2 regions of the Sphingopyxis sp. USTB-05 genome follow, and region 2 is predicted to be linked to the other one. Evidence: predicted binding sites of a transcription regulator. Region 2 holds the regulator's gene; the other holds the start of a gene.
What was found. Region 2 encodes LexA, which represses DNA repair genes until DNA is damaged. Its sites were predicted from a motif close to GTTCCNCNCTTGTTCT; they were not measured.
Positions count from the first base shown of each region.

Region 1 (5,631 bases), 1.2 Mb from region 2:
TCGCCAACGTCAATCTCGGGACGAGCGGTGCAGAGATCGGTGGCGCTTTCGGCGGCGAGAAGGACACTGGCGGCGGACGCGAGTCGGGCTCGGACAGTTGGAAAGCCTATATGCGGCGAGCGACGAACACGGTGAATTACTCCGATGCGTTGCCGCTGGCGCAGGGGGTCAGTTTCGACCTGTAGCGGTCAGGCTGCCCGCCAGCCGAAGCCCTCGTCGAGCGCGACGATTTGTCCTGCCGTGCCGACCGGCTCGACCGCGCCGTCGGTCAAAAATGCAAGCATCGCCGCGTCGCCGACGTCGACATGCGCCAACGTCCGCTTGCCGTCGGGCGTCCGCGCAGCGACCACGCCAGCCTTTGGCGCGCCGTCGCGGCTGTAGAAGACAGTGTAGCTTTCGACGGTTGCCGGCCCTGCATAATCCTCGACAAGTTCGGGCACGGGGCCGCGCTTCGCTTCCGCTTCCGCCTGATAGTCGAAATCCTGCGGGAAGATTGCCGCGGCGATGGGCTGGTTGCCCAGCACAATGCAATGATTGTCGGTCGCGAAACCGCCGTTGGCGAAGAGGAAGCCATAGCGGCCTTCGCTTCGCAGCCTGTCGACCATCGAGACGATCGCGTGACTCATATAATTGGCGATCGGCCCGCCGCCGAAGGTCAGGCCGCCGAACACCGTAGCAGGTTTGTCGACCGGCCAGCCAAGCGTGCGTCGCGCCATTTTGGGTACACAGGGAAAGCAGCTATAAAGTTCGACGAAGTCGAAATCGTCGACCGTCATACCGTTGAGGTCGAGCGTGCGGGTAATCGACGTTTCCATGCTGACACTGCCGTCATAACGATCGCGGTGCAGGATACTCGCTGGCTCCTTCGCCGCTGCGCCCATGCCGACATAGATCAGGCGATCGTCGGGAACGCCCCGACGGCGGGCCTCGGCGAGGCTCGCGACGAGAAAGCCCGCACCCTGATTGACCGACGAATTGGCGACCATCAGCTTCGAATAGGGAAAAGCGATCGGACGGTTGCGCTCGTCGACGCGCAGGATGTCCGCGGGTGAGGCGGGCTTCCTGATCCAGGCGCCGTCGTTTGCAGCCGCGACTTCGGAGAAGCGCGACCAGATTTCGGCACTTTCGGCCTGCGCCTCGGCAAGGCTTTCGCCCCACGCGGCGCGCGTGGCGTTCTCATAGAGCGGATAGACATCAACCGGCGCGGCGAGCCCGTGCTTTTGCGCGTAATTGGGCTCGCGCCGTGTCGCGACCTGGCGGATCGCATTATAGCTTTTGTCTTCGCCGCTCGCGGCCTTGGCGACGCGACCCGCAGCGGTGCGCAGCGCCTCTGCGCCGACCACCGCCGCCAATTTGACCTCGCCCGCGCCGATGCGGTTCGCAGCCTCGTTGAGCAGGCGCACCGGCGTGTCGCCGTGCGGGGCGGCCGATTGGTAATTGATCGATGGGGTCGCGCCGATGGCGGCGGCGAGCGGTTCGGGCAACTTGCCGAGGCTGTGGAAACTAATCTGGTCGACGATCGCGAGGCTGTCGATCTCGGCGAGTGAAACGCCAGCGTCTTCGGCAGCGACCTTGAGCGCGGCAACCATCAGCCCGAGCGAGTCGAGGCCACGATCGGGGTCGTCGGGGCGGTCGTTCACCTGTCCGACGCCGATGATGACGGGAATGCGCTCAGGATCGATCATCGTCATGTCAGCGCGCCTTCCACTCGGGCTTGCGCTTCTGTGCAAAGGCAAGCGGGCCCTCGCGTGCGTCTTCGCTGCGCATCAGGACCGAACGCTCGCGCGTGTTATGTTCCCAATAGGGTGCATCAGCGGCGATACGGCCCTGATCGATGCCGAGTGCGACGCGCTTCGACGCCTGAACCGACAGCGGCGCGTTGCCGGCGATTTTTTCGGCAAGAGCGAGCGCGGTCGGCATAAGATCGGCCAGCGGGACGACATGGTTGACCAGCCCGAACTCGGCGGCCCGCGCAGCGGGGATCGGATCACCGGTGAGCATATATTCCATCGCGAGTTTGCGCGGGAGCTGCTGCGCAAGGCGGAAGGCACCGCCCGCGGCCGCGAACAGTCCGACCTTGACTTCGGGCAGGCCGAATTGCGCATGGTCGGCGGCGATAATGATGTCGCTCATCAGCGCGATCTCGCAGCCGCCGCCGAACGCAAAGCCGTTGACTGCAGCGATGATCGGTTTCGAAATCGGGTGCGAAACCATGCCCGCAAAACCCCACGCCTGTTGCGCCTGGTCCGACGGATAGAGGCTCTCACCGCGCGATAGCGCGACGAGGTCCGCGCCCGCGCAAAAGCTTTTGTCGCCGGCGCCGGTGATCACGACGGCGCGGATTTCGGGGTCATTCTCGGCGGTTTCGAGAGCAGTGCCGATGCCGACATGAACCGCCGCGTTCACGGCATTGCGCGCCTCGGGCCGGTTGATCGTGACGATCAACACATGGCCGCGGCGTTCGGTGAGGATGGTGGTGTCGGTCATCATGTCTCTCCCTGTGCCGGACGCGCGAGGGCGCGAATCCGGCTGTCGGGAAAAACTATCGGCCGACGTTAACGTTTACGTCAACTGGAAAGGGCGCGAGTTGACACACCAAACATCGTCACCCCGGTCTTCGCCGGGGTGACGAAAATATCGTGAGGCGATGGCCTCAGATCGACTGGCCGGTCTTCGCCCAGTCGGCGAGGAAGCCTTCGATGCCCTTTTCGGTCAGGATGTGCTTGAACAGTCCCTTGATCACCGACGGCGGCGCGGTCATCACATCGGCGCCGATCTTTGCGGCCTCAAGCACATGGATGCCGTGGCGTACGCTCGCGACGAGGATCTCGGTTTCATAGCCGTAATTGTCATAGATCAGCCGGATGTCGGAGATGAGCTGCATTCCGTCGAAGCCATTGTCGTCGTGACGACCCACGAAGGGCGAAACGAAAGTCGCACCGGCCTTGGCGGCGAGCAGCGCTTGCGCCGCCGAGAAGCAGAGCGTGACATTGACCATCGTGCCGTCGCTGGTCAGCGCCTTGCACGTCTTGAGCCCGTCGATCGTCAGCGGCACCTTGATGCACACGTTGGGTGCGATCTTGCGGAGGATTTCGGCCTCCTTCATCATCGTCGCATGATCGAGCGCGACGACTTCGGCCGACACCGGGCCGTCGGTCAGCGCGCAGATTTCCTTCGTCACTTCCTTGAAGTCGCGACCCGACTTGGCGATCAGCGACGGATTGGTCGTGACGCCGTCGAGCAGGCCCGTCGCGGCGAGTTCCTGGATGTCGGCGATTTCGGCGGTGTCGGCGAAGAATTTCATGATGGGGCTTTCCTGCGGGAAGGTGATTCGGGCGTTGCTGCTCCCCTAGAGCAACATGCGCGTAAAATGAACCGTCGCCGCCCCTTCTTCGTGGCCCCAGAGGGAAAGGACTGGCGTTCCATCTTTGTTCCGATTATGCGACACGGCATGGCCAAAGCGAAGCGTCAATATGTCTGCCAGAATTGCGGTTCCGCCACCTATCGCTGGCAGGGTCAGTGCGCCGATTGCGGCGAATGGAACACGCTTGTCGAAGAGGCGGCCGAAACCGTCTTTTCGGCGAAGCATGATTTGAGCCGCGGCGGTCGGACGCTCGCGCTCGAAACGCTCGATGCCGACAGCAAGATGCCCGATCGGATGCTATGCGGCATCGCAGAATTCGACCGGGCGCTCGGTGGCGGTTTCGTCGCGGGATCGGCGACGCTGATCGGGGGCGATCCGGGTATCGGCAAATCGACCTTGCTGCTGCAGGCCGCGGGGCGACTGGCGAAAGCGGGCAAGTCAGTCGTCTATATCAGCGGCGAGGAAGCCGCGGCGCAGGTGCGTCTCCGCGCGCAGCGGCTTGGGCTAGGCAATGCGCCGGTCGCGCTCGCGAGTGCAACGTCGGTGCGCGATATATTGGCGACGCTTGATGGGCGCGATGCCGATTTTGTCGTGATCGATTCGATCCAGACGATGCACAGCGACCTGATCGACAGCGCCCCCGGCACGGTGAGCCAGGTCCGCGCGAGCGCCCAGGAACTGATCCGCTATGCCAAGGACAGCGATACCGCGATCGTGCTCGTCGGCCATGTGACGAAGGACGGAACGATCGCGGGGCCGCGCGTGCTCGAACATATGGTCGACACGGTGCTGGCGTTCGAGGGCGAGCGCAGCCATCAGTATCGCATCCTTCGCGCCGTGAAGAACCGCTTCGGCGGTACCGACGAGATTGGCGTGTTTGCGATGGGCGAGGAGGGATTGGGCGAGGTGAGCAACCCGTCTAGCCTGTTCCTGACCGACCGCAGCCGCGATGTGCCGGGATCGGTCGTATTCCCCGCGCTGGAAGGCACGCGCCCCGTGCTCGTCGAGGTGCAGGCGTTGACCGTCCGCTTGGCGAGTGGCGCGACACCTCGGCGTGCCGTTGTGGGCTGGGACAGCGGGCGGCTGGCGATGGTGCTCGCGGTGCTGGAGGCGCGCTGCGGACTCCAGATGGGCGCTGCCGAAGTCTATCTCAACATCGCAGGCGGTTATCGGCTTACCGATCCCGCCGCCGACCTTGCCGTCGCGGCGGCGCTGATTTCCGCATTTAGTGAACGGCCGGTGCCCGCCGACGCAATCGTATTCGGCGAATTGTCGCTGTCGGGCGAGGTTCGGCAGGTTTCGCACGACGGGCTGCGGTTGCGCGAGGCGGCGAAGCTCGGTTTCTCGCGCGGCTGGGGGCCTAAGGGGATGAAAGCGGTGGGCGGGATTTCGGTTACCGGTTTTGGCCGGCTCGGCGAACTCGTTGACCTGATGCTCGGGCGCGATTAGCGCACGGCGAATGGGAAGTTTGACGGCTCTGGATATCCTCGTGCTGACGCTTGTTGGCGGCGGCGCGGTGCTCGGTTTTTCGCGCGGCCTTGTGCAGGAGGTGACGACGCTGCTCGCATGGATACTTGCGATCGCGGCGGTACGTTTCTTTCACCCGCTCGTCACCGACCTGCTGACGGGATGGGTTGGGACTGAGGGTGGTGCGGCGGCGCTGGCCTTCGTTCTCTTGTTTGGCGGCGTGTTTGCGTTCGCCAAATGGGGATCGCGCGCGATGGGACAGCGCAGCCGCGCGTCGCTCGTCGGCGGGTTCGATCGTGGGCTCGGCGCGGGATTCGGTGCGGTGAAAGGCCTGTTGATCGCGTCGATCGGCTTCATGCTCGTGACGCTTCTCTATGACATCGGATATGGCAATGCACAGCGTCCGGCATGGATGACTGACAGCCGGACCTATCCGGCGCTCAATGCGACAAGTAGCGCGATGAGCAAAGTGATCGCGGAGCGCCGCGCGCAAGCGCGCGAAGCCGAGACGGAAGCTGCCAAGGCCGACAAGTCATGAGCGCACCGCTCTATAATCGCGACATTTTGGCGCTTGCCGTCGCAACGTCGGAATATCTGCCGATCGCCGATGCGCGCTACCGCGTGAGCAAGCGGGCGCCGCTGTGCGGCAGCGCGATTATCCTCGACCTCGATGCCGACGATGCGGGCCGGGTGACGCGCATCGGCATGCATGTGGAGGCGTGCGCGCTGGGGCAGGCGTCGGCAACGCTGCTGGCACGTCACGCGCCGGGACTCGGGCTCGCCGAACTGCGCGCCGCGCG
Region 1 is NZ_CP084712.1:3,075,676-3,081,306, reverse strand. It holds gene KEC45_RS14270 (aldehyde dehydrogenase family protein) at 1-185, shown strand, start outside; gene KEC45_RS14265 (acetyl-CoA acetyltransferase) at 189-1,691, opposite strand; gene KEC45_RS14260 (enoyl-CoA hydratase-related protein) at 1,693-2,487, opposite strand; gene fsa (fructose-6-phosphate aldolase) at 2,654-3,304, opposite strand; gene radA (DNA repair protein RadA) at 3,452-4,813, shown strand; gene KEC45_RS14245 (CvpA family protein) at 4,824-5,369, shown strand; gene KEC45_RS14240 (iron-sulfur cluster assembly scaffold protein) at 5,366-5,631, shown strand, end outside.
Region 1: radA (DNA repair protein RadA) is a predicted target of LexA. The motif match lies at 3,420-3,435, and genes of this name have one in related genera.

Region 2 (5,631 bases):
ACCTCGGCGGCCTTTTCGTCCACCGGCAACGGATCGGGCTGGAACAGGAAAATTGCGCCATCGGCGATTTCGTCGAGCGTCTTGGCGCGCGGTTTCAGCGACTCCATCGCACGCGTCAACAAGTCGCGATCGGCGCCGTCGAGAGCGCGCCCGACAAGCTTCTCCACCCGCGGTGCAATCAGTTCGGCGAGCCGGGCATCATCGGCTTCGCGCAGATAGTGACCGTTGAGATTTTCGAGCTTTTTGAAATCGAAACGCGACGGTGAACGGCCGACATGGTCGAGGTCGAACCACTCGGTCGCCTGTTCGCGGCTTATGATCTCGTCGTCGCCATGTCCCCAGCCGAGGCGAAGCAGATAATTGTTCACCGCTTCGGGCAGATAGCCCATCTCGTCGCGATAGGCATCGACACCAAGCGCACCGTGGCGTTTCGACAGTTTCGCTCCGTCGGCGCCGTGGATCAGCGGGACATGCGCATAAACGGGCTCACGCCAGCCCATCGAGCGGATGAGCGCAAGTTGGCGGAACGCGTTGTTGAGATGGTCGTCGCCGCGGATGACGTGCGTCACGCCCATGTCGTTGTCGTCGACGACGACGCTCAGCATATAGGTCGGTGTGCCGTCGCTGCGCAGCAGGACGAAATCGTCGAGTTCGGCATTCTGGACGGTGACTTCGCCCTGAACCTTGTCGGCGATGGTCACCGCGCCCTCCTGCGGAGCACGCAGCCGGATCACATGCGGAACCGATGGGTCGCCATCATCACGGTCGCGCCAGGGGCTGCGGACGCGGAAGGGAAGCCGCTTTTCCTGCGCCTCGGCGCGCATCGACGCGAGTTCGTCCTGAGTCAGGTAGCAGCGATAGGCTTCGCCCTTTGCGAGCAGTTCGTTCGCGACTTCGGCGTGGCGCGGCGCACGCGCGAACTGGAACACGGTCTCGCCATCCCAGTCCAGATCGAGCCATTGCATCCCGTCGAGAATCGCGTCGATCGCGGCATCGGTCGAGCGTGCGCGGTCGGTGTCCTCGATGCGGAGCAGGAATTTACCGCCGTGATGGCGGGCAAACAGCCAGTTGAACAAGGCAGTACGGGCGCCGCCGATGTGCAGATAGCCGGTCGGCGATGGTGCAAAGCGCGTAACGACATCCGCTCCCGTCGCTTCGGGGGGCGTTGCTTCCACTTTGGTCTGGTTTTCGGTTGCCACTCCGGCCTCTTTCACTCAATTTGCCGCCTTCCGGGCGGGGATCGGGGGAGCCCCTAGCATGGCGACAAGGCTGCTTCAAACGCCCATTGCTGCTCGTTGGGCAACAATCTGGCACCGGACCGGCAACGCGCTGGAGGCACGGCTCGAAGTCGAACGCGAACGGATCGGGCTCTGGCTGCCGGTCGCGATGGGCGCCGGCATTGCAGCCTGGTTCGCCTTACCCGGCGAAGCACAATGGATCGGGTTCCTCTTGTCGCTTGCGGGTGGTTTGTGCGCGGGCCTCCTGATCGGCTGGGATAGCCGGTTCGGGCGGATGGTCGTGGTTGGATGCGGCGTGATGGCGGTGGGCATGTTGTTGATCTGGACGCGCGCCGTCTGGGTCGCGGCGCCGGTGCTCGCGGCGCCCGTGATGACTGAATTTTCCGCGATCGTCGAGCGGGCCGAGCCGCTGCCGGCCAAAGGGCAGATCCGTATTCTCGCATTGCCGCAGAAGCGCAGCGACCTGCCGCCGCGGGTGCGATTGACGCTAGGTAGCGAGCAGGCGGTGAGCCTCACCGACGGTGAAATGATCGGCGTCCGAGCGCGATTGATGCCGCCGCCTACGGCCAGCCTTCCCGGGGGCTATGATTTCGCGCAGCGCGCGTGGTTCGACAGGATCGGGGCCGTTGGGACTGTGCTCGGCGACATCTCTCGGACGTCGGCGTCCGGGCCGACTATGCCGCCGCTGCGTACGCGGCTCAGTGCGCATATACACGATCAGATCGAGGGTTCGTCCGGCGGCATTGCCGCCGCGCTGGTAACGGGCGACCGCGGCGCGATCAGCGAGGCGGATGAGGAGGCGATGCGGCGCAGCGGGTTGGCGCATCTCCTGTCGATCAGCGGGCTGCATGTGACCGCGGTCGTCGGATTTGCGATGTTCCTGACCCTGCGCCTGTTTGCGTTGAGCCGGCGGCTGGCGCTCGCCGGCTATGTCCTGCCCCTCGCCGCTGCTGCCGGGGCGCTGGCCGGCGGCGGCTATACATTGCTCGCAGGGGCGGAGGTGCCGACGCTGCGGTCGTTCATCGCCGCCTTGCTCGTGCTCGTGGCGTTCCTGATGGGACGCGAAGCGCTGACGCTGCGACTGGTTGCGGCGGGCGCGCTGATCGTGCTGGTCTGGCGCCCCGAATCGCTTGCGGGTCCAAGCTTTCAACTGAGCTTCGCGGCTATCACCGCGATCATTGCGCTGCATGAAAGCCGCCCGATGCGCGCATTTCTGGCACGCCGCGATGAACCGTGGCCTTTTCGAACCTTGCGCGCTGTCGCGGGGCTCTTGGTCACCGGACTGGTCGTCGAAGTCGCGCTGGCGCCGATTGCGTTGTTTCATTTCCATAAGGCGGGGGTTTATGGGGCCATGGCCAATGTGGTGGCTATTCCGCTCACGACCTTTGTCATCATGCCGTTCGAGGCGCTTGCGCTGCTGTTCGATTGCATCGGGCTTGGCGCGCCCTTGTGGTGGGTGACTGAGCAGGCGCTGCGCCTTCTGCTCGGGCTCGCGTATGTTGTCAGCGATGCACCCGGGGCCGTCGCTACCTTGCCAAGCTTTCCGCCCTGGGGTTTCGCGCTCGCGGTCTTTGGCGGGCTGTGGGTTTTGCTCTGGCAAACGGGCTGGCGCCGGGCAGGCTTCGTTCCGCTCGCGATCGGCGCGGCGACATTGCTCTTTCAGCCGCGCCCCGATCTGCTCGTCACCGGCGACGGCCGCCATATTGCCGCGGCGCTGCCCGATGGCAGCTATGCGCTGCTGCGCGACCGGTCGGGCGACTATATTCGCGACACGATGGCGGAAGCCGCAGGGACCGATATGCCGCTCGCGAGCCTGGCCGACCTCGATCATGTCGAATGCAATCGCGATTTCTGCCGCTGGAGCCAGGGGCAGGGGGCCGCGCGTCATGTCATTCTCGCCTCGCGCGGGCGCGACCGGATCGAGGGTGCAGATATGGCCGATGCCTGCGCCGCGGCCGATATCGTTATCAGTGACCGCTGGTTACCGCGCGAGTGCGCCGGGCGCTGGATGACAATCGATCGCGACAGTCTCGCTACCAGCGGCGGCCTTGCAATCTACCTCGGCAAGGTACCCGAAGCCGTCGCCACGCTTAAGGCGGGCGACGGCCATCCCTGGCGGCTGCCGCAGCAGCTTAGTGGTAACGACGAAGCAGTCCCGACAGGCGGCCCTGAACGATGACGCGTTCGGCGGGATAGCGCTGCGGTTCATAGGCCGCGTTCGCCGGGTCGAGACGGATCATCTGCCCCTCACGGCGGAAATATTTGAGCGTCGCATCCTGCCCGTCGACGAGCGCAACGACGATGTCACCTTCGCGCGCGGTGCTCGCTTTCTGGATCAGCGCATAGTCGCCGTCGAAAATCCCCGCTTCGACCATCGAGTCGCCCGATACTTCGAGTGCATAATGTTCGCCCGAGCCGAGCAGCGCGGCGGGAACGGCAAGGTTGTTGTGATCCTCGAACGCCTCGATCGGGACGCCTGCAGCAATCTTGCCGTGGAGCGGGATCTCGATAACGTCGTTCGCAGCGATCGGCTTGAGCGCCGGGGCTGGCTTGCGGAGCGGGACGATATTGTCGCGATCGTTACGCACGACAGGTTTCGCGGCTTCGGGCACCTTGAGCACTTCGAGAGCGCGGGCGCGATTTGGAAGACGGCGGAGAAATCCCCTTTCTTCCAAGGCGCTTATCAGTCGATGTATACCCGATTTCGATTTGAGGCCCAGCGCCTCCTTCATCTCCTCGAACGAGGGCGAGATGCCGCTCGAATCGAGGCGTTCCTGGATGAAGTGGAGCAGTTCATGCTGCTTCGCGGTCAACATCGGTCGTTCTCCATGATGCCAATTCCGGACATATTGAGAACGATAGTGGAACAAAGCGGAACTTGTCAAGCGATGACAAGATAATCCGCGATGTCGCCCACATTGCGTGGGGGCGCGCCGATATCGCGGATCAGCAGCGCGTTCGCCGAGGCAAGGGGCAGGGTGCGGCCGCTCTCCTGCCCGATCATTGGCGTCAGGCGACCGCTTTCGAGTCGCGCGCGAAGATAGTCGCGGCGCGTACCGCCTTCGGCGAGGGGAGCGGCTAACGGCGCCCGATGGACAGGCGGCAGAGGCGCGCCCGCGCCCGCAAGGTGGCGGACGAGAGGCAAGAGGAACAGCGTAGCCGTGACGAAGGCCGACGAGGGGTTGCCCGGCAGGCCGAGCAGGATTGCGTCGCCGAGCGTTCCGGCGATCAGCGGCTTGCCGGGACGCATCGCGATCTTCCAGAAATCGAGCTGCCCGCCGGCATCGTCCAGCGCGCCGCGTACATGGTCGTGATCGCCAACCGACGCACCGCCGACGGTCACGATGACGTCGTGACGTCGCGCCAACTCCTTGAGAATCTTCGCAAGGGTTTCGCGGTCGTCGCGGACGTGATGCGGAAGAACCATATCCTCGACCTCGCCCGCCAGCATCGCCGCGAGCATCACGCCGTTGCTGTCGGGGATCTGCCCTGGTGTCAACGGGCGTCCGGGCTGGACGAGTTCGTCGCCGGTGGTGAGGATCGCGACCCGCGCGCGCCGGCCCACCGCGAGTTCGCTCGCGCCGCTCATTGCCGCAGCAGCGATCGCGCCGGGGGTCAGGCGGGTACCTGCGGGGAGCAGGCAGTCGCCGGCTGCGAAATCGGCGGCTTGCGACCGGATATGGCGCCCGCGCGTGCCGGGGCCGTCACCGGTCAGCCGCAGAGTATCGCCTTCACGCGCGACATCTTCCTGAACGATCACCGTGTCGGCGCCGGCAGGAACCATCGCGCCGGTGAATATCCGCATCGCTTCGCCGGGCCCGACCGCCTGGTCGGGCGCAGCGCCCGCGGCGGTTTCCCCGATGACGGCCCACGGACCCGGAAGGTCGCCGAACCTGATCGCATAGCCGTCCATCGCCGATAGCGCTGCGGCGGGCTGATCGCGCTGGGCCGTCACATCACGCGAAAGATAGCGACCAAGCGACTCGGAAAAGGCGATATTTTCATCGCCAAGCGGTGCGCGCAACGCGAGCAGCCGGGCCTGCGCTTCCTCGACGGGAAGCAGCGCGCTCATTCGGCGCGCCAGTCGCCCGAGCGGCCCCCGCTCTTTTCGAGCAGGCGGATATCGCCGAGGACCATCGCGCGGTCGAGCGCCTTTGCCATGTCGTAGAGCGTGAGTAGCGCGACCGAGGCGGCGGTTAGCGCCTCCATCTCGACCCCCGTCGGGCCGTTCGTTTGAGCGACAGCTATGACTGCGATACCACTGTCTTCCCACGTAAAATCGACGCCGACCTTGGTCAGCGCGAGTGGGTGGCAAAGCGGGATCAGGTCGGCGGTGCGTTTCGCGGCCATGATCCCGGCGATCCGCGCGGTCGAGAGCACATCGCCTTTCGGA
Region 2 is NZ_CP084712.1:1,840,748-1,846,378, forward strand. It holds gene gltX (glutamate--tRNA ligase) at 1-1,199, opposite strand, end outside; gene KEC45_RS08290 (ComEC/Rec2 family competence protein) at 1,258-3,417, shown strand; gene lexA (transcriptional repressor LexA) at 3,371-4,054, opposite strand; gene glp (gephyrin-like molybdotransferase Glp) at 4,120-5,310, opposite strand; gene moaC (cyclic pyranopterin monophosphate synthase MoaC) at 5,307-5,631, opposite strand, start outside.